DNA from 2 places in the Bradyrhizobium lablabi genome. Region 2 is predicted to be linked to the other one. Evidence: predicted binding sites of a transcription regulator. Region 2 holds the regulator's gene; the other holds the start of a gene.

Region 1 (9,817 bases), 3.9 Mb from region 2:
GGCGGAGCGCTCGACCTTCAAACCATTCGTCTGATGCACAGGCCGCGCCAATGAGTGTCTCTCCGATCAGCAAACGCGACGGTGAGAGCGGCTTTACGCTGATCGAGACGCTGGTCGCGCTGGCATTGACGGGCCTGGTGCTTTCGGCATTGGCCAACATCACCTCGCAATGGTTGCCAAACTGGAACAGGGGAATGGACCGTATCCAGCGCAGCGAATCGGTCGCGTTGGCATTGCAGCGGATTAGCGCCGATCTTGCGGCCGCCGAATATGTGCCGCCGGGTCGCGAGCAGCGCCAGCCGCTGTTCGAAGGCTCGGAGCTGGCGGTAACGTTCGTACGGACCAGTCTCGGCCCCAATTCCCGGCCGGGGCTGGACGTGGTGCGGATCGGCGAAACCAGCGATCGCCGTGACTTCGTGACGGTTCGTACGCGGGCGCCGTTTGCGCCGTTGCCACAAGGGACCTCGCTCTCCGAACAGATCCAGCTTGGTGATCCCGTGGTGTTGTTGCGCGCGCCGTTCCGGCTGTCGTTTTCTTATGCGGGCCGCGACCGTGTCTGGAAGAGCAGCTGGCGCGACGCGGACCGGTTGCCGGCCGCGATCATGCTGACGGTTCGGGATGCTGCGACCGAACGCGTCCTCTCGGTATCGACCGTGACTTCCATCCACGCCGAGGCGCCGGCGGGCGGAAACTGCGCGCAGCCGGGCCCCGGGTGTGACGGCAAAACCGGTGGCGCTGACCAAAATTCGAAAGATGGCTCCAAAGGCAATGCCAGCCCGGCAAATGCCGCGGTGGGGCAGGGCGGGACACAATGATACGAAAAGCTCCGCACGCGACTGCGGCTTCCGAACACGGCTTCGTCCTGGTCGCCGTGCTCTGGATTGTCGCGGCTCTGTCGGCACTGGCGATAATCTTCTCGGCCTATCTGTCCAATACGGCGCAGGCGCTTTCTGTCAGCGATATCGGGCTGCAAGCCGAAGCCCTGGTATCTGGCAGTGTCGAGCTGACGGCGTATCAATTGTCGCTGGCAGGCGAAAAAGCGCGTCCGATGCAAGGCTCGTTTCACTATCGACTGGACAACGCCGATATCACGGTCTCGTTCGTGTCCGAGACTGGGCGCATCGATCTCAACGCCGCCTCGAAAGACTTGTTGGCCAATTTGTTTGCAAGTCTTGGCGCCGGTCCGGAGGATGCCGCACAATATGCCGACCGCATCATCGGTTGGCGGACGCCGCCGAAGGCCAATGCCACTGATGACGAAGTGTCGCTCTACCGCGCCGCGGGCCTTGCCTATTCTCCGCGGCAGGCACCGTTTGCACATGTCGACGAGCTTGCGCTGGTTCAGGGCCTGCCGCCGGCGCTGGTCGATCGCGCCCTGCCGTTGGTGACGGTTTATAGCGGACAACCAAAAATCAATGTGCTGGTCGCCGCGCCCGAGGTGATCGCCGCATTGCCCGGCATGACGCCGTCGGGCCTGAAACAGTTTCTGAGGGAACGGCCGGTATTGCCGAACGACATGGCCGCGATTGCGACGGCGCTCGGTCCGGCGCAGGCAAATGCAGCAATTGATAAAAGCGACTTCTTTCGCATCCTCACCACGGTCAGATTCGGCAATGGCCGTCAGACCGCATCGGAGGTGGTGATCGGGCTGGCCGGCGAGGAGGATCCCTATCGCGTGCTGTCCTGGCAGGACGAGGTCGAGGCCCGGACCAGCCACCCGACACGACCGGCGGAGGACGGCGATGATCTCTGAGCTCAAAGAGTTGTTTGCCGAATGGATCGCTGCCGTCGCGCGGGCCATTCACTGGATCGCCGGCCGTTTCATGCAACAGCGGCAGATATCGCTCATCGAAGGGGATGACAACACCTTCACCGCCAAAACGGCGCCGGTGAACAAAGGTGCTGCCTTGCCGGATGTTTCGTTTCGATTGCTGGAGGGAAGGCCAACCCCCGCTTTCACAGCCGACTGGGAGGCCGCATTTGGCGGCGCCAGCGTCGAACTCCTGCTCGAGCCCGAACACATACTGTTCCGATCGCTCGACTTTCCCAGGCGAGCGGTGGAGTTTCTCGACGGCATGATCCGCGCCCAGATCGATCGGCTGACGCCGTGGACGGCAAACGAGGCGGTGTTCGGTTGGAGCCCGCCCTCCGACATCGCAAACGAGCGCATTCAGCTGACCCTCGCGGCGACGTCGAAAAGCAAAATCCAGCCGCTGCTGCAGCTTGCGAGCAATCTTGGCGCGGCGTCCGTGAGCGCCTTTGCCGAGCCGCCGCCCGGCGACGGCGCGCCAGCAAAATTAAAAGTCTTTGACACCGCGCTGCAAAGCGCGGTGGGGCGGAGGATGGATGTGCCGCGCCTCCTGCGCATCATCTTGTTGGGCACCGGTCTCGCGGCTGCGGCGTCCTTGGTGCTGGCGGCTTATGCCGGGAACATGCTCGACGCCGAACAGCAGCAACTGCTACGCCAGATCGCGGAACGCCGCGCCTCGCTGCGTCTCGGCCAAACTGCCGCCGGCGGATCGGCCCTGAGCCTGTTGGCCAAGCGAAAGCAGACGACGCCGTCCAGCGTCATGGTGCTTGAAGCGATCTCGCGGGTGCTGCCTGACAGTACTTACGTGACCGAATTGCGGATTGAAGGCGACAAGGTCCAGGTCGTCGGCATTTCGCAGGACGCACCGTCCCTGATCCGATTGATGGAACAGTCGCCGCAATTCTCCCGCGCCACATTTTTTGCGCCGACCACGCGCGCGCAGAACGACCCTGGCGAACGTTTCCACATCGAGGTACATCTCACACCTTATTTCGGATCGGGCACATGAACTCCGCCGCTACTTTGAGAAAGACGTTGGCGTCGCCGTTGCCGGCGGCGGCCGCCTACGCCGGACTGGTGTTCGCACTGCTGTTTACGCTGATCACCTCGATTGCCGACATTTTCGGCCAGCGGGAAGCGGTAGCGTCCTCGGCGGCGATGCTGGAGCAGCTTGAGGACCGCAAGCCGGCCTCTACGCGCGGACAACCCGCCGACGTATCGATGCCGTCCGGCTCGTCCTTTCTGGAAGGCGCGACGGTCACCATCGCGGGAGCGGCGCTGATCCAACGTGTCGCGGGTGCCGTGACCAAATTCGGTGGCAACGTGTTGTCGACCCAGGTCGAATTGAAGGGTACGCAATCCAAGGCGGGATTCATCAGCATCCTCGCCAGTTGCGAGATCGATCAGGTGGGACTACAGCACCTGCTCTACGACCTCGAAGCCGGAATGCCATTTTTGTTCATCGACCAGCTCGTCGTTCAAGCGCCGTCCACGTTGTCCAGTTCGGGAGGCGGAAAGCTGCGCATTCTGCTCGCGGTGTCCGGGCAATGGAACGGGGCGAAATGATGCTGAAATTTTCGATTGGCATCCTGCTTCTGGTGGCGTCGGTGCACGGCGCCGCTGCCGCGACTGCCGTCGCTGCGTTCGATCCGCTGGATACCGCGGGCGCCGAAGACGCGCGCAGCGGATCTCCTCCGGCATCTGCGATCTGGCAGCAACCGGCCGCGCGGGCACCGGCGCAAGTCGTGACCGCGCCGGCAGCACCCGCGCCAGCACCGGAGCGGGCGCTGAGTGCCAATCCATTGTGGGCGATCCCCCTCACGGCATTATCCGGCACGCGCGACCGGCCGATCTTCTCGTCATCGCGGCGGCCGCCGGCGCCTGCGGTCGCACCCGCCATAGTTCCGAAAGTGGCGGCTGCGCCCAAGCCGAGGGAGCCCGAGCGTCCGCCGCTCTCTTTGGTGGGCACGATCGCAAGCGGCGAAGAGGGATTCGGGATATTTCTGGATCAATCGACCAAGGCGGCGCTGCGGCTGAAGCTCGGCGAGGATTATCAGGGTTGGAAGCTGCGATCGGTTCAGGGCCGGGAAGCGACCCTGGAAAAGGATGCGCAGGCCGTCACCCTTGCATTGCCGCAGCCCGGCATCGGCCAGCCGGCCAGCGAGGCCCATATGCCGTCAGCGAACGTGGGAAAGCTATTGTCGGTGACATCAGAGCCGCGACTTAAACCCGGTCGGTGATGTTTTGATGCGTCGGTCGCAGCTCGGCCGTCGCCTATCGGCGCTGATTAGATCAGAACCGATCGGCTCCGCTTTTTGTTTTGACGCGTTTTCTTTACGCGAACCGGTATCCACTTCGCTCGAAAACGCTCTAGTATTGTTGAAAAACTGACGCGAACAACAGGCCGAGCGCCAAAAACGGTCCGAACGACATCGACGTCCGACCGCTCAATTGCCGCCCGGCCAATTGCATTACGCCGGCGCAGGCAAGCGCCGTCAGCGCGGCAACCAGCAGGAGCAACGGAAGCCCCGCGACGCCGATCCAAATGCCGGCGGCTGCCAGGAATTTGACATCGCCCAGCCCAAGGCCCTGGATTTTTCTGGCCGCGAAATAGAGCCGTCGCAGCAGCCAGAAGATGGCGCCGATGGCCGCGCCTTCGCCGGCGGCTTCCAAACCAGCCAATGGACCGGCGAGGATCACGGCCTTCGACAATCCAAGAGCGGCAATCGTCAGATTTAGCCAGTCCGGAATGATTCCGTGACGAATGTCGATCCAGGCAAGGACCGCGCTCAGCAGACAGAGCAATCCAAAGAAAACAATGACGACCATGCCGGGTGCCCGGTTCAGCAAAAATGCCCGACCGGTTTAGCAGACCGCCGCAAGAGGCGCTGAAATCATTCGCAAGCGTGCTGCGGCGAGGTGGGATCCACCCCGCCGCAACGCTGTGGGGTTAGTGGCGATCGTGATCGTGATCCCGATCGTCGCCGCCTCCGGAAGCCGAGACCACAACGCCCGTCGCCTCGTCGAGGATCAGCTTGCGCGGGTGGTCTTCGTCCCGATCGTCGAAGTCGAACATGTTGTTGAGGGAGCCGGCAATGGTATCGAACGAGCCGCCCGTTTGAATGCGCTCACCCGACAGCCAGTTGTCTTCGATGAAGCGGAGCACCGAGGTCTGGTCGGTCAGGGTGTGGTCGACATGGTTGCGCTTCGCAAAAGGCGAAATCACCAAGAGCGGCATGCGGGTTCCGTAACCGCAGCGACCCCATTCCGGCTGGCCGAAAGTGCCGTTGAGCGGTGCTGCCGGCGTGGTTTTTCCCTGCTGGAAGCCATTGCTCGTATTGCAGACGCCGGGGCCGTTGAGGGTATCCACCGCCGCGCTGAACGAAGGATTCACGATCGGCGGCATCTGATGGTCGTACCAGCCATCGGAGTCGTCATATTCAATGATGACAGCAGTTTCCGACCATTCCGGGCTCTTCTGCAACGCGTTGATGACGCTCACCACGAAATGCTGTTCGTCGAGCGGGTCAGAATAGCCGGCATGGCCGTCTTGAAACGCGGGCGCCTTCAGGAAGCTCACGGCCGGCAGGTTGCCCCCCTTGAGCGCGTCGAAGAAGTCATGGATGTCGTAGTTGTGATTGGCCAGATCCGGCATGTTGGTGTGCGGGATCAGGGTGTGACCGATCGCCTCGACCGAACTCGGACGGGCATGGGTCGGATTCCGGGTCGACGCATAATACTGGAACCAGGCGTGATGCGGAATGTAGTCGACCGACGTAAACGCCGGTGTGCCCAGCGCAGTCGGGTCGGTTTCGCGCGCGCAGCCTTTCGTGCCGTTCGCATTGACGATGCCGAGATCGAATCCGCCCATGAACGAACCCCAGGTGATGCCCTTTTCATTGAGGAGATCGCCGATGTTTTTGCCGGCCATCGTCACCTGATCGATCGTGCCATTAGAGCACACGTCGAGCAGCGGATCGCCATCGCCGATTTCGGTGATGTTGCTGGCGAGCTGGCCGGGGTCGCCGAAGGCCTCGTGGGTGGAATGCAGCAGTTTGTTGGAGGTACCCAGAACGTTCAAGGTCGCGGCGATGCCGTTGGTCTGACCCGAGATCAGGTTGAGCGCGCCCGGCGTCGAAGGGCCGAACTGCGTCGTATAGTTGTTGTCGTTCAAGGCGAAATGCTGGGCGTAGTTCCAGAGCGCGGTGACGGTATTGCCGTCGAAATACCCCATCACCAGCCCCTTGCTGCCGATCCCGGCCGGCGGCGGTCCCTGGGTTCCGACATAGGCCGGGAAGCCGTCCATCTTGCCGTTGTCGTAGGCGCTTTCTTCGGGGCTTTCATTGTGGCCCTGATCCGCGGTCAACACTTGCGACGGCGACAGGCGGAACGGGTTCGCGGCGCCGGCGCCGTTGGTCTTGGCGTTGTCGGGCGGGAGAGGGACGTTGGGATTGCTGTTCGGATTGTGGTTGAGCAGGTCGATGCCCGTGAGCGGAACGAAACCATTGTTCACGTCGAGCGGGTTGGCGAGGTTGTTGACTTTCGGCGTGTGCTTTTTCGCCGTGAACGGTGTCTCGCCCGACAGGTTCAATGCGTTGGGATAGGTCCCGAAATAATGATCAAACGAGACGTTTTCCTGGAAGATCACAACGACATGCTTGATCGGTGTTGCGGTATGGACGTGATGGAAATCATCCGAATCGCGGCGGTGATCATCGTCGGCGACGGCGCTTGCACCCGCGACCGCAAGGGCCAGAGCGGATACCAAACCTAGGGCTGTTGGCAAACGCATTGTGATTGCCTCCTTCTGGAAGAGTTGAATTTAAAGAAATGACACGATAGTGGCGAGTGGCGACCGGAGAGGTGCCGCGCGGAATTTTTCAGAGCCGGGTCACAGCCGGACGAAAAATTTGTGACATCTGCTTAAATAAGTCAGAGGCTACAAGGTCATGGCAATGCATCATTGAAATTATTCCAGGAGCGCGTCGAAAAATTTAGCGCTGGAGCGAAGCCGCTGTCGCAAATAGTCCTTGAAATGGTCATGCAAAGAAAAAGGGGCACCGCGGATGCGGAGCCCCTCCAGAACTTTGTCTTGCCTTTAATTGACTCAGCGGTTGTCCCACATGCCGGGCAGCACCGGAGTATGTTCGACCCGCACCGACTTGAGCTCCTCGGGCTCGATGTCGAGCGCCTGCAGGATCGTCGGCGCGACCTGCGAGGTAAGCACCGGGGTTTTCAACACCGTTCTCGGGAAGCGCGGGTTGGAGACGACCAGCCCGACATTGGTGTCGGCGAAGCTCATTCCGCCGTGCTCGGCGTTCTTCGCCGTCGACCCCGTGTAGACGGTGCCGTAGATCGGCTGAACGATGACATCCGGCACGCGGCTGTCGTGCGCCGGACTGTTGAATTTGAGCTCCAGCTCATCGCCGCTAAGGACTTCATCGATGAACAGGGCCTTGGCGTTGGCGTTCAGATAGTCGGTCACGGCCTTGGTCTGGCTTGGATCCTGCAGCCAGATCAGCGCGATATCGTCGTCCTGGACGAAACCGCACGAGCCGGTAGAGCAGGCGTTGGCGTTGGCGATGGCGATGCCGCCGGGATTGCTGGCTGCATCCGGCAGCGTCGCGACGAGGTCGGCGAAATGGCCCGGCTTGTTGATCTTGACCGGGTTGATCGGCGACTGGCCGTGCTTGGCGCTGACCATAAACAGCGTGGAATTGTAGATGCCGCGCTGCTTGAGTGCCTGGATCATGCTGCCCAGGGCTTCATCGGTCTTCTGCAGTCCAAACGCCAGCACTTCGGTCGGTGTCCCGGCGCCGTCGAGGTAGCCGCCGACCTTGCCGGTATGGGTGCTCTGCAGGCAACTGCCGTTGCTGTTGTCGTGGGCGAGCTTTTGCCCGACGCTGACCGCCTGGAAGTTCATTCCGAACACCGTCGGGGTACCGCCGCCGGGCGAGCCATCATGCTTGAGGCCGTTGATTTCATTGATGATGCCCGCCACTTTCAGCTGATCATTGGCAACCGTGCAATCGACGCTGACGGTGTTGTCGAGGCCACCGACGTTGGTGATTTCCGGGGTGTAGAGATCGTCCACGCCCTTGCCGGAAGGACCATTGACGAGATCGTAGGCCGGGTGCTTGTCGGCCCACGCGGTGCGGCCGCCCTTGCTCTTGACCACTTCGAAGATCGTATTGGTCCTGATCGCATTGTGCGGAAATACCGCAACGCACTGGCCGAACTCGTTGCGTCCACGCGGCAGCTTCGCCGGATCGATTTTGTTCAGGGAAACGTTGCCGTTGTACTGATCGACGCTTTCGTCGAACACCATCATGTTGCCGGCCGGGCCCTTGCACGTCACGTTGTCAGGAGCGAACAACGCGCGATCATAGCTGACATCGTAGAACAGACCGTGGGTGATCGGCGATCCGCCGGTCACCAATGCCAACAGACCGGGGAACGAATCGGAGTTCGCGGGCGTGCGGGCATTGCTGTAAGTGACGCCGTGTTCGGACAATTCGGCCAGGGCGGAGTTCGGATGCGCTTCGACATAGTTCGCCACGTCGAGCGCGTGCAATCCGTCCACGCTGATCAGCAGGACGTGGTCGATATCGGCTGCCTCGGCGGTCGCGCCAAGGGCTACCCCGGCCAGCAGGCCAAGGGCTATTCTCTTTATAATCATGGAAAAATTCTCCCCGATGTTTTAGTGCGGTGACCGCGTCGTCACTGTGGCAGTCACATATTTCAAGCCGATGACTGGTTGACCGGAGAGCACAGCTGTTACGAACAATGCGCGACAAATTTAATGCGTGAAAGTGCGGTCGGTTCGATAGACGCTTGGAAAGACTTTATTTTTTCAAAGTTTCAAATGATCAACATCCGGCCGGCGGTCGCGGAAGAGCCGCGGCCCTTTTTTGAACTTATTTGCGATTCATCTTGTGGTTGACCGTCTGGGGTCGCGACGATTCGAGTTTTTGGGATATTGAAATACTAAATAGATAGACGTGCGCCGCCACACTCATTAATGCGCGGTAGCGCCCTCTGACAATAAAGCTGACCTAAAACGATCGCTATCTGACAACGAAATCTGCGCCTCGCTTCTGTGAGGCAGATCATATTGTCGGGCTCATAAAGCTCGTACAAGTTCACAACGGCAAATAACGCCGTTCGAATCTTGGTCCGGCGAACATGGCGACCATCAGGTGTCACAAGTGTCAGCATGACAACCCTGCCGGGAGGGGTTTCTGCCAGGAGTGTGGAACCCGCCTGGTCTCGGCTGCACCTGTGCCTGCACCGGCATCCGCAGCTTCCGATTCCGACGCGACAGATTTGGAGCGATTGAAAAAATTGCTCGCTGCAAGTGAACGGGACGTTGCCAAGCTGGAGCACGATCTCGAAACCGCAAAGCAGGATCACGAGGCGGCAATAGCGCAGGCCACGGCTCAGGCGCGACGAGAAGCCGAGGCGTGGAATGCCGAGGAATCAAGGCTGAAACAGCACCTTTCGGAAAGTGCGCAAGCGCTTGCCGAACTGGAGAAAAAACTCGAGACCAAGCATTCCGAGGTCGCCGACGTCGCAACGCAACACGAGAATCGGATCAAGGAGAGCCAGGCGGCGGCCGAGCGCGCCATTGCAGTCCTGAAACAGGAGCACGATGGGGTCATACAAAGGCTGACCGCCGACCACCAGGGATTGATCGCGCAGAAGGACAAGCTGTTCGACGTTCTTAAGAAAGACTTCGACATACTGCGAGCGAAATTCGCCAACTCGGCTGTCGCCCCGCCGGGAGGGTCAAAGCCGGACGGGGCCCCATCTTCCCCGGCGAAGCGGCAGTTCAGTCCGCTGGTGATGTCCATCATCGCGGCGCTGTTCGCCGGCGCTGGTGGCGCGGGCGGCTATTTCTTTCACGGTACGGAAAGCGGAGCGCCGAAAGCCGACCAGTCCGCCCTCGTCAGCGAAACACGGGACAGACTGAACCAGTCGGAGCAGAGCAACCGAGGATTGCAAGAT
Region 2 (9,817 bases):
TTATCTCGCCGAATACGGCCGCAACGACCGCCTGACTTCGGTGATCCGCTTCATCAACGACATTCTCCTGAGCGCGCCGTCGATCATCATCGGCCTGTTCATCTATGGCGCGGTGGTGGTGCCGATGGGCGGGTTCTCGGCCTTGGCCGGCTCGCTGGCGCTCGCCGTGATCGTCATTCCCGTGGTGCTGCGGACCACCGAGGACATGCTGCTGCTGGTGCCCAATCCGCTGCGCGAAGCGGCCTCCGCGCTTGGGCTGCCGCGCTCGCTCGTGATCAAGCGGATCGCTTATCGTGCCGCCCGATCGGGTCTGATCACCGGCGTGCTGCTGGCGACCGCCCGCGTCGCCGGCGAAACCGCGCCGCTGTTGTTTACCGCGCTCTCCAATCAGTTCTTCAGCCTAAGCCTGACCAAGACGATGGCCAACCTGCCGGTGACCATCAACAACTTCGTGCAGAGCCCCTATGCGTACTGGAAGCAGTTGGCCTGGAGTGGGGCCCTGCTCATCACCCTGACCGTACTCGCCTTGAATATTGGCGCGCGTATTCTTGGCGCCGAGAGGACACCAAAATGAATGACCTGTCTGTATCAGTGAGTGCCGCGAGTGGGTCGGTTCCGGCCGTGGCGTTGCCCGAGGCCCCGGCCAAGGTGACGGCGCGCGGCCTGAACTTTTATTACGGCGAGCACCACGCGCTGAAGAACATCAACCTGACGCTCGGCGCCAATCGCGTCACCGCGTTCATCGGACCGTCCGGCTGCGGCAAATCGACCTTGCTGCGGATCTTCAACCGGATGTACGACCTCTATCCGGGCCAGCGCGCCACCGGCCAGTTGATGCTGGACCAGACCAATATCCTGGATTCCAAGCTCGACCTCAATCTGTTGCGCGCCCGCGTCGGCATGGTGTTCCAGAAGCCGACGCCGTTTCCGATGACGATCTATGAGAACATCGCCTTCGGCATCCGCCTCTACGAGAAAATATCAAAATCCGAGATGGATGGCCGGGTCGAAAAGGCGCTGCGCGGCGGCGCTTTGTGGAACGAGGTCAAGGACAAGCTGAACGCCTCGGGCTTAAGCCTGTCCGGCGGCCAGCAGCAGCGGCTTTGCATCGCCCGCACCGTTGCGGTGCGGCCCGAGGTGATCCTGTTCGACGAGCCCTGCTCGGCGCTCGATCCGATCTCGACCGCCAAGGTCGAGGAACTGATCCAGGAACTGGCGGAAGATTACACGATCGCTATCGTCACCCACAACATGCAGCAGGCCGCGCGCGTCTCCGACAAGACCGCGTTCATGTATCTCGGCGAGCTGATCGAGTTCGACGAGACCAACAAGATCTTCACCTCGCCCAGCGATCGACGCACCCAGGACTACATCACCGGCCGGTTCGGCTGAGGAGAGCAATATGGCTTCTGAACATACCGCCAAGGCGTTCGACAGCGACCTGCAGGAATTGACCCGGCTGGTCGCGGAGATGGGCGGACTTGCCGAGCGCATGATCGTCGAATCCGTCGATGCGCTGATCCGCCGCGACGTCGCGCTCGGCCAACGCGTCGTCGCCGCCGACGCCGAAATCGACAACCTGCAGCGGGTGATCGAGGAACGCGCGGTACTGACGATCGCGCGGCGCCAGCCGATGGCGGTCGATTTGCGCGAGATCGTCGGCGCGATGCGGGTCGCGACCGATCTCGAGCGGATCGGCGACCTCGCCAAGAACATGGGCAAGCGGGTCGCCGCGCTGGAGAGCGATTTCCAGCCGCTCAAACTGATCCGCGGGCTCGAGCACATGACCGACCTGGTGCAGTCGCAGGTCAAATCCGTGCTCGACGCCTATGCGGCGCACGATCTGCCCGCGGCGATGTCGGTGTGGAAGGGCGACGAGGAAGTCGACGCCATCTGCACCTCGCTGTTCCGCGAGCTCCTGACCTACATGATGGAAGATCCGCGCAACATCTCGTTCTGCATCCATCTGATGTTCTGCGCCAAGAACATCGAGCGGATCGGCGATCACGCCACCAATATCGCGGAAACCGTGTTCTACATGATCGAGGGTCAGCAGATCCTCGACAAGCGCCCGAAGGGCGACATGACGACCTTTGCCACGACAGTACCTGGAAATTAGAACGCAGCGTTTTCGAGCGAACTAGATCCGGTTCGCGTGAAGAAAACGCGTCAAACCAAGAGTAGCGTTTTCGAGCGAAGTGCATCTGGTTAGCGTGAAGAAAACGCGTCAAACCAAACGAAGCGTTTTTTGAGCACGTGAACAAAACGCGTCAAACAAAAGAGAAGGCTGGGCATAATGAGCGCGCGCATTCTGGTGGTGGAAGACGAGGAAGCTCTGACCACGCTGTTGCGTTACAACCTCGACGCCGAAGGCTATGATGTAGAGACAGTCGGCCGTGGCGACGATGCCGACACCAGGCTGAAGGAACGCGTTCCCGACCTGATCGTGCTCGATTGGATGCTGCCGGGCCTGTCCGGCATCGAATTGTGCCGCCGCTTGCGGGCGCGGCCGGAGACGCGGTCGCTGCCGATCATCATGCTGACCGCGCGCGGGGAGGAAAGCGAACGGGTCCGGGGGCTTGCCACCGGCGCCGACGATTACATCGTCAAGCCGTTTTCGGTGCCGGAATTATTGGCGCGGGTGAAGGGCCTGTTGCGCCGCGCCAGCCCCGAACGGCTCGCCACCGTGTTAAGTTACGGCGACATCGAGCTCGACCGCGAGAAACGCCGCGTCGCCCGCTCGGGCCGGCCGATCGATCTCGGCCCGACCGAGTATCGCCTCCTGGAATTCTTCCTCGAGCATCCGGGGAGGGTGTTCAGCCGCGAGCAATTGCTCGATTCAGTCTGGGGCCGCGACATCTATATCGACGAGCGCACCGTCGACGTGCATATCGGGCGCTTGCGCAAACTGCTCAACCCCGGCCGCGAGCAGGACCCGATCCGCACCGTCCGCGGCGCCGGCTACGCGCTGGATGACCGGTTCGCGAAAGCGGCGGAGTAAGCGGCCTCGCATGCTGTCGCCAGCGGCGACTTCCTTACCTCTCCCCGTTCTTTACGGGGAGAGGTCGAAATTCGCGCGGAGCGGGAATTTCGGGTGAGGGGCGAGGCACGGCGCTTCATTCATCACGAACGTTCGAAGACGACGATAGAGCCCCTCACCCCAACCCTCTCCCCGCAAGGGCGGGGCGAGGGAGCAGACTTAGCGCGTTGTCTGCACGCGCCCTTTACCGCGCCGGCTTCGGCGGCTGGCGGCGGCGGTCGCCTGCCGGCTGATAGGCGATCCGCGAGTGGTGCGCGCAATAGGGCAGGCTCGAGAGCGCCTTGCCGCCGCAGAAGAAGAATTCCGCGCTGGCCGGGTCGCCGATCGGCCAGTGGCAGGTGGCCTCGTTCAATTCCAGCAGCGACAGCCGCTGGCTGATCGGCACCACGTTGTCGAAGGCGATCGGATCGGCCTCGAGCTCGACCTCGAACGCATGCGCCAGCGCCGTGTTGCCGCGCGAGACCGGACGCGCTACCCGCATCATGTGCTGGGCGGGGCGGGCTTTGCGCGGACGCGGCGCCGCCGAGGCGGGGCTCTTGGCGCGGCCGGAAAGCCCCAGCCGGTGCACTTTGCCGATCACGGCATTGCGCGTCACATTTCCAAGCTCGGCGGCAATCTGGCTGGCCGAAAGCCCGGACTCCCAGAGTTTCTTCAGTTGCTCGACGCGATCGTCAGACCAGGTCAATACCGTCATCGCACTCTTTCCTTCGCGTCGCGCCGGCCGATCTTGGGGCAGCGCTGCGGTGCCAATCTGTCAAAAATCCCAGCCGGCAGAATCCCTTAGCCCTCGCCGGGCGCGGAAAGCGCGCCCGAACGTGTACGCCGAACACTTAGGACTTAGGATCAGAACTGCCGCACGAGATGTCGTACCCGACGTCCCAGAAGCTACAATATGGCGTGACTCCGGCGCAAGAGTCCGCGTGGGTGCGTCCACATGTTCCGTCAGCTAAGCATTGCAATGCGCCCTTTCCGCGACACCGGAAGAATACGGGGGCGACCGGTTGACACAGTTCGCCGCGGGCATAGAATGCTTGCCACGTGCCGCCCCGAAAAGGCGGCACGTTTTGTTTTCCGTCTGGCGGTCGATGCGATCGCGCCAATGCGCGCACCGCGGCCGGGCCTAACTTTCAAGTGATTGCCATGACCCAGAGCGCCACGTCGCATCTGCTTCCCGTTTTCGCCAGGGCCGATCTCGGTTTCGAGCGCGGCGAAGGGTGTTGGCTGACCGCCACCAATGGCGAGCGCTATCTCGATTTCACGAGCGGCGTCGCGGTCAACGCGCTCGGCCATTGCCACCCGCATCTGGTCGCAGCACTCCAGGAGCAGGCGACAAAACTCTGGCACATGTCGAACCTGTTCAAGAGCCCGGACGGCGAGCGGCTCGCCGCGCGGCTGTGCGAACAGAGCTTTGCGGATTTCGTGTTCTTCGCCAATTCCGGCGCGGAGGCGATGGAGTGCGCGATCAAGGTCACGCGCAAATTTCACGCCGCCAAAGGCCATCCCGAGCGCTATCGCATCATCACCTTCGACTCAGCGTTTCACGGACGGACGCTGGCGACATTGGCCGCGACCGGCTCGCCGAAATATCTCGAGGGCTTTGGGCCGCCGATGGACGGCTTCGATCAGGTGACGCTCGGCGATCTCGACGCGGTGAAGAAGGCGACCGGTCCGCACACCGCGGGCATCTTGATCGAGCCGCTGCAGGGCGAAGGCGGCGTGCGCGCCGCGCCGCACGCCTTCTTCAAGGCGTTGCGCCAGCTCTGCGACGACAATGGCCTGCTGCTGGTGTTTGACGAGGTACAGACCGGCGTAGGCCGCACCGGCGATCTGTTTGCCTATAAGCGCATCGGCGTAACGCCGGACGTGATGTCATTGGCAAAGGCGCTCGGCGGCGGCTTTCCGATCGGCGCGTGTCTTGCGACCGCGGAAGCCGCCTCCGGCATGACGCCGGGCTCGCACGGCTCGACCTTCGGCGGCAATCCGCTCGCGGTCGCCGCCGCCAATGCGGTGCTCGACGTGATGCTGAAGCCCGGCTTCTTCGATCACGTGCAGAAGATGTCGCTCCTGCTCAAGCAGAAGCTGGCCTCCGTGGTCGACCGCTATCCGGGCGTGCTCAGTGAAGTGCGCGGCGAGGGCCTGTTGATCGGGCTGAAGGCGGTGGTGCCGTCCACCGATCTGGTGGCCGCGCTGCGCGAGCAAAAGCTGCTCACGGTCGGCGCCGGCGAGAACGTGGTGCGGTTCCTGCCGCCCTTGATCGTCACCGAGGCGGAGATCGAGGAATCGGTGGCATGTCTCGAGCACGCCTGCGCCAAATTTGCCGACAGTCGGTTGAAGCAGGCGGCGGGGCAATGAGCAAGGCGCTGCGGCACTTTCTCGATCTCAACGAGATTCCGACCAAGGAATTGCGCAACATGCTCGAGTTAAGCCTCGCCATGAAGGCGAAGCTGAAGGCGCAAAAAAACGGTGGCGCGAAGACCAAGAAGCCGCTCGAAGGCAAGACGCTGGCGATGATCTTCGAAAAGCCCTCGACCCGGACGCGGGTGTCGTTCGACGTCGGCATGCGCCAGCTCGGCGGTGAATCGATCATGCTGACGGGCGCGGAGATGCAGCTCGGCCGCGGCGAGACCATCGCCGACACCGCGCGGGTCTTGTCGCGTTACGTGGATGCCATCATGATCCGCATCCTCAACCATGATGCGCTGTTGGAGCTTGCCGCGCACGCCACCGTGCCCGTCATCAACGGGCTGACGCGGCGTTCGCATCCCTGCCAGGTGATGGCCGACCTGATGACGTTCGAGGAGCATCGCGGGCCGATTACGGGCCGCACCGTGGCGTGGAGCGGCGACGACAACAATGTGCTGGCGTCATGGGCGCACGCCGCGGAGCGCTTCAAGTTCACCCTGAACGTCGCGACCCCGCCGCAGCTTGCGCCGAACAAGGCGATGAAGGACTGGATCAAGGCCACTCAAGCCCCGATCGTGCTCGGCAACGATCCGGAATCCGCCGTCCGCGGCGCCGATTGCGTCGTCACCGACACCTGGTTTTCGATGGGCGACAAGGACGGCGAGCATCGCCATAATTTGCTGAAACCCTATCAGGTCAACGCCAAGCTGATGTCGCTGGCAAGACCCGATGCGCTGTTCATGCATTGCCTGCCTGCCCATCGCGGCGACGAAGTCACCGACGAGGTGATCGACGGCCCGCAATCGGTGGTGTTCGACGAGGCCGAAAATCGCCTGCACGCGCAAAAGGGCATTTTGGCCTGGTGCTTTGACGCGGTGGCGTAGCGGTTAGTCAAAATTCTATCGTCGTCCCCGCGAAAGCGGGGACCCATAACCACCGCCGTGCGTATTTGCAAAAGCTGGAGCCGCAGCTCGATGCAACAACAGCCATTTGTGGTTATGGGTCCCTGCTTTCACAGGGACGGCTCGTGGAGATATTCTCGCACCTCGTAACCCCCTTTCGATTCACCTCCGCCGACCCCAGATAAAGCGCCATGACTGCACAATCCCCCGACATGAAAATCTCGCTCCAAACCCCGATCCGCGCGCCGTCGGCGGTTCCGGTCGACGATGCGGTGCTGCCGTTCGAGGTCGCGGCGCTCGATCTGCGCGGCCGCCTGACCCGGCTCGGCCCCGCACTCGACGATGTCTTGACCAAGCACGATTATCCGCCTGCGGTCGGTAAATTGCTTGGCGAAGCCATCGTGCTTACGACACTGCTCGGCTCGTCCCTGAAATTCGACGGCCGTTTTATTCTGCAGACCCAGACCGACGGCCCGGTATCGTTCCTGATCGTGGATTTTCAGGCGCCGGACCGCTTGCGCGCCTATGCGCGCTTCGATGCGACCCGGCTCAGGGAGGGCCTCGATTCCGGTGCGCTATTGGGCAAGGGCCATCTCGCCATGACCATCGATCAGGGGCCGGACATGAGCCGCTATCAGGGACTGGTGGCGCTCGAGGGCGGCTCGCTCGAAGACGCCGCGCATGAATATTTTCTGCGCTCGGAGCAGATTCCCACAAGGGTGCGGCTTGCGGTCGGCGAGGAATGGCGCGGCGGTGAAGGCAGCGGTCCAAGGCATCGCTGGCGCGCCGGCGGCATGCTGCTGCAATTTTTGCCGAAAGCGCCGGAGCGCGCGCGGCAGGCCGATCTGCATCCCGGCGACGCGCCGGAAGGCAGCGTCACCCACACAATCGAGGAAGACGACGCCTGGGTCGAAGGCCAGTCGCTGATCTCTACCGTCCAGGATATCGAACTGATCGATCCGGATTTGTCGGGCGAGCGGCTGCTCTATCGGCTGTTCCACGAACGCGGCGTCCGCGTCTTCGCGCCGCTGCCGTTGCGCGCGCAATGCTCGTGCTCGCGCGAGGCCGTCGCCGCAATGCTCGCAAGTTTTGCGCCGGGTGATCGCGCCGACATGGTGAAAGACGGCAAGGTGGTCGTGACCTGCGAGTTCTGCTCGTCGGTGTATGAGTTCACCCCGGATGAGGCGGGCGTGGAGTAGGGCGCCGCACGCGGTCATTGCCGGGCTTGACCCGGCAATCCATCAATCTTCATGGCAAGCTTTTTTCGAAGCAGAGATATCGCCGGTCAAGCCCGGCGATGACGAGTCGAATATGCGCCGCTAGAGCATGATCCGGAAAAGTGGACACCGGTTTTCCCTCGCGACAAACGCCAAGGGCGTTTGCGCGGAGATCATGCTCAATCAAAAAGATAGAGCGGGATGACGATTCGAAGAAAAGTCATCGCGCTCTAGTCGTAAAATTCCGGCGCATGGCGGCGCGCGTCGCTGGAAGGCTTGTCGTGATTGATCCAGAGCTGTGCGTGCTTGTTGGCGAGGACATGCGCGAGCTTTTCCATTGAGGCTGTCGACTGCGCCTTGTCAGCGTTGAAGCCGGGAACGCGGCGGTCATCCCAGTTGGACTGGAAATGCACAGCGTCGCCCGACAGCACGACATCGCCGGTCTTTTTGAGGCGGACCAGCAGGGATTGGTGTCCCGGCGTGTGGCCGGGCGTCGATAGCATCGTCAGGCTGCCGTCGCCGAACAGATCCTTGTCGCCCTCGATCAGCTCCAGCTTGTTCTTGGGGCTGAAGGGCTTCAGCGGCAGCTTTTGTCCATATTCCCATTCCGCCTTCTGCATGATCAGGATAGCGTCGGGAAATTCCTCGACATTGCCGACATGATCGGGATGGACATGCGAGATCGCGAGATAGCGCACATCGGCGGGCTTAACGCCGAGCGTTGCGAGCGCCGCCGCCAGGGTTTGGCTGCGGTGCCAGGTCTGGCTGAGCGCCGGGACGTTTATGCCATCCGGAACCGCCACGAGGCGGTCGGTGATCCCGGTATCCCAAAGCAAATAACCCTCGGTATTGTGGTGAATGAGATAGCAGTTATCGGAGAAATCAATCGGCACGCCGACATTGACGCCGGGCGACCAAAGCGACTGGTCGGCTGCGTGCGCCCAGCCGCAATCGATGACATAAAGCCGGTCGACTTCGCCCGCCCTGGCGCTCGTGGCGAGCACGACCAAGATCAGATTCAAGGCCCAAAACACCGTTCGCATGGTTACCTCCGCAGTCGGAGAAATGCCCGAAGAATTCCTCGAACCATGCCAGCGAAAGCAGGCCGCGGCGAGCCGAGCGTCCGCAGACATCGCTATCGCCCGACGTAGACGGGGGCACGGTTTTCGCGAAGCGAGCGGAGATATTCCTGACGATCCTCGCTTCGCAGCAGGCGCGCGAATTCCGGTTGCAATGTCGCCAGCGCCAGCCTTTCGCCCTCGCTGAGCGCGCGGCGAGCCGACACAAGCAGGGCGTGCACCCCGAGCGGAGCGGCGGCGGCAACCTGCCTTGCAAATTCGACGGCCCGATCGAGCTGCTTATCCGGCGCGGTCACCTCCTGCACGAGCCCCATGCGATAGGCGTCGTCGGCGTGCCAGTCCTGGCCGGTCAGCATGTAGCGCATCGCATTTCCCCATCCGGCTTCGCGAACGAAGCGAATGGTTGCGCCGCCACCCGGAAACGATGCGGCGACCGCTTCTCCCTGGTTGAAAACGGAATCTTGTGCCGCGATCCTTATGTCGGCTGCCAGGAAGATTTCGTGAGCGACCCGCGTGACACGCCCTTGCACGGCGACGATGAGCGGCTTGGAGCGCTCCGGCCCGGCGGTACCGACCGGGTCGATGAAATTCGGCGGAGCCTGAAACGGTCCCGCACGCAAGCCGGCGCCCCAGGATTGAAGGTCGAGGCCTTGCGAAAAATCCGGTCCCTTGCCGTGGAGCACGGCGACACGAAGATCATTGTCGTGCTCGAACTCGTAATACGCCTGGCCCAAGGCGTTGAATGTCGGAATATCGATACGGTTCTGCGCCTCCACCCGATCGATACCGATCAGCAGCACGCCGGTGGGCAGACGATCGAGGCTGATGGTGCTCTTGCCTTGCGGTAGTACCGGCGCCGGGCCGTTTGCCGGCGCCCCCGATTGGGCAACCGCAGGGCCCGGCGCGGCCAATCCGGCGGCGGCCGTTCCGAAAAGGGTGAGAACGTCGCGGCGGGCGATATCTGTTTCAGGCTTGCCGGAAGTTGCCATCGCGATTGCTCCTCGAAATTGCACCGCCCGCGGCGGTTTTTCCACCGCCAGGCCGCAAAATGGGTCTGGACATTGGCGCGGACGCCGATGCAAACTTTCGGTACGATGTGGTACCAGTCTGCCTGGATATAAGGTACGGCTTCGTACCATGCAAGGGTCCTTTTGTGCCGATGAAAAAAAATGCGCC

Evidence for each region. The regulator PhoB, encoded in region 2, activates phosphate uptake and scavenging genes when phosphate is short. The targets are predictions, from matches to a motif close to TGTCATNNANCTGTCAT.
Region 1: a site for PhoB is predicted at 6,712-6,728, ahead of B5526_RS04495 (phospholipase C). Genes of this name have one in related genera too.

The regions. Positions count from the first base shown of each region.
Region 1 is NZ_LT670844.1:939,055-948,871, reverse strand. Features, by position in the region: gene B5526_RS04530 (PulJ/GspJ family protein) at 1-54, shown strand, start outside; gene B5526_RS04525 (PulJ/GspJ family protein) at 51-815, shown strand; gene B5526_RS04520 (general secretion pathway protein GspK) at 812-1,753, shown strand; gene B5526_RS04515 (PilN domain-containing protein) at 1,743-2,819, shown strand; gene gspM (type II secretion system protein GspM) at 2,816-3,376, shown strand; gene B5526_RS04505 (hypothetical protein) at 3,373-4,050, shown strand; gene B5526_RS04500 (prepilin peptidase) at 4,181-4,639, opposite strand; gene B5526_RS04495 (phospholipase C) at 4,761-6,602, opposite strand; gene B5526_RS04490 (alkaline phosphatase family protein) at 6,918-8,489, opposite strand; gene B5526_RS04485 (hypothetical protein) at 8,996-9,817, shown strand, end outside.
Region 2 is NZ_LT670844.1:4,819,222-4,829,038, forward strand. Features, by position in the region: gene pstA (phosphate ABC transporter permease PstA) at 1-574, shown strand, start outside; gene pstB (phosphate ABC transporter ATP-binding protein PstB) at 571-1,392, shown strand; gene phoU (phosphate signaling complex protein PhoU) at 1,403-2,119, shown strand; gene phoB (phosphate regulon transcriptional regulator PhoB) at 2,297-3,001, shown strand; gene B5526_RS22410 (GcrA family cell cycle regulator) at 3,225-3,734, opposite strand; gene B5526_RS22415 (aspartate aminotransferase family protein) at 4,181-5,392, shown strand; gene argF (ornithine carbamoyltransferase) at 5,389-6,327, shown strand; gene B5526_RS22425 (Hsp33 family molecular chaperone) at 6,537-7,544, shown strand; gene B5526_RS22430 (N-acyl homoserine lactonase family protein) at 7,793-8,605, opposite strand; gene B5526_RS22435 (crotonase/enoyl-CoA hydratase family protein) at 8,698-9,630, opposite strand; gene B5526_RS22440 (TetR/AcrR family transcriptional regulator) at 9,801-9,817, shown strand, end outside.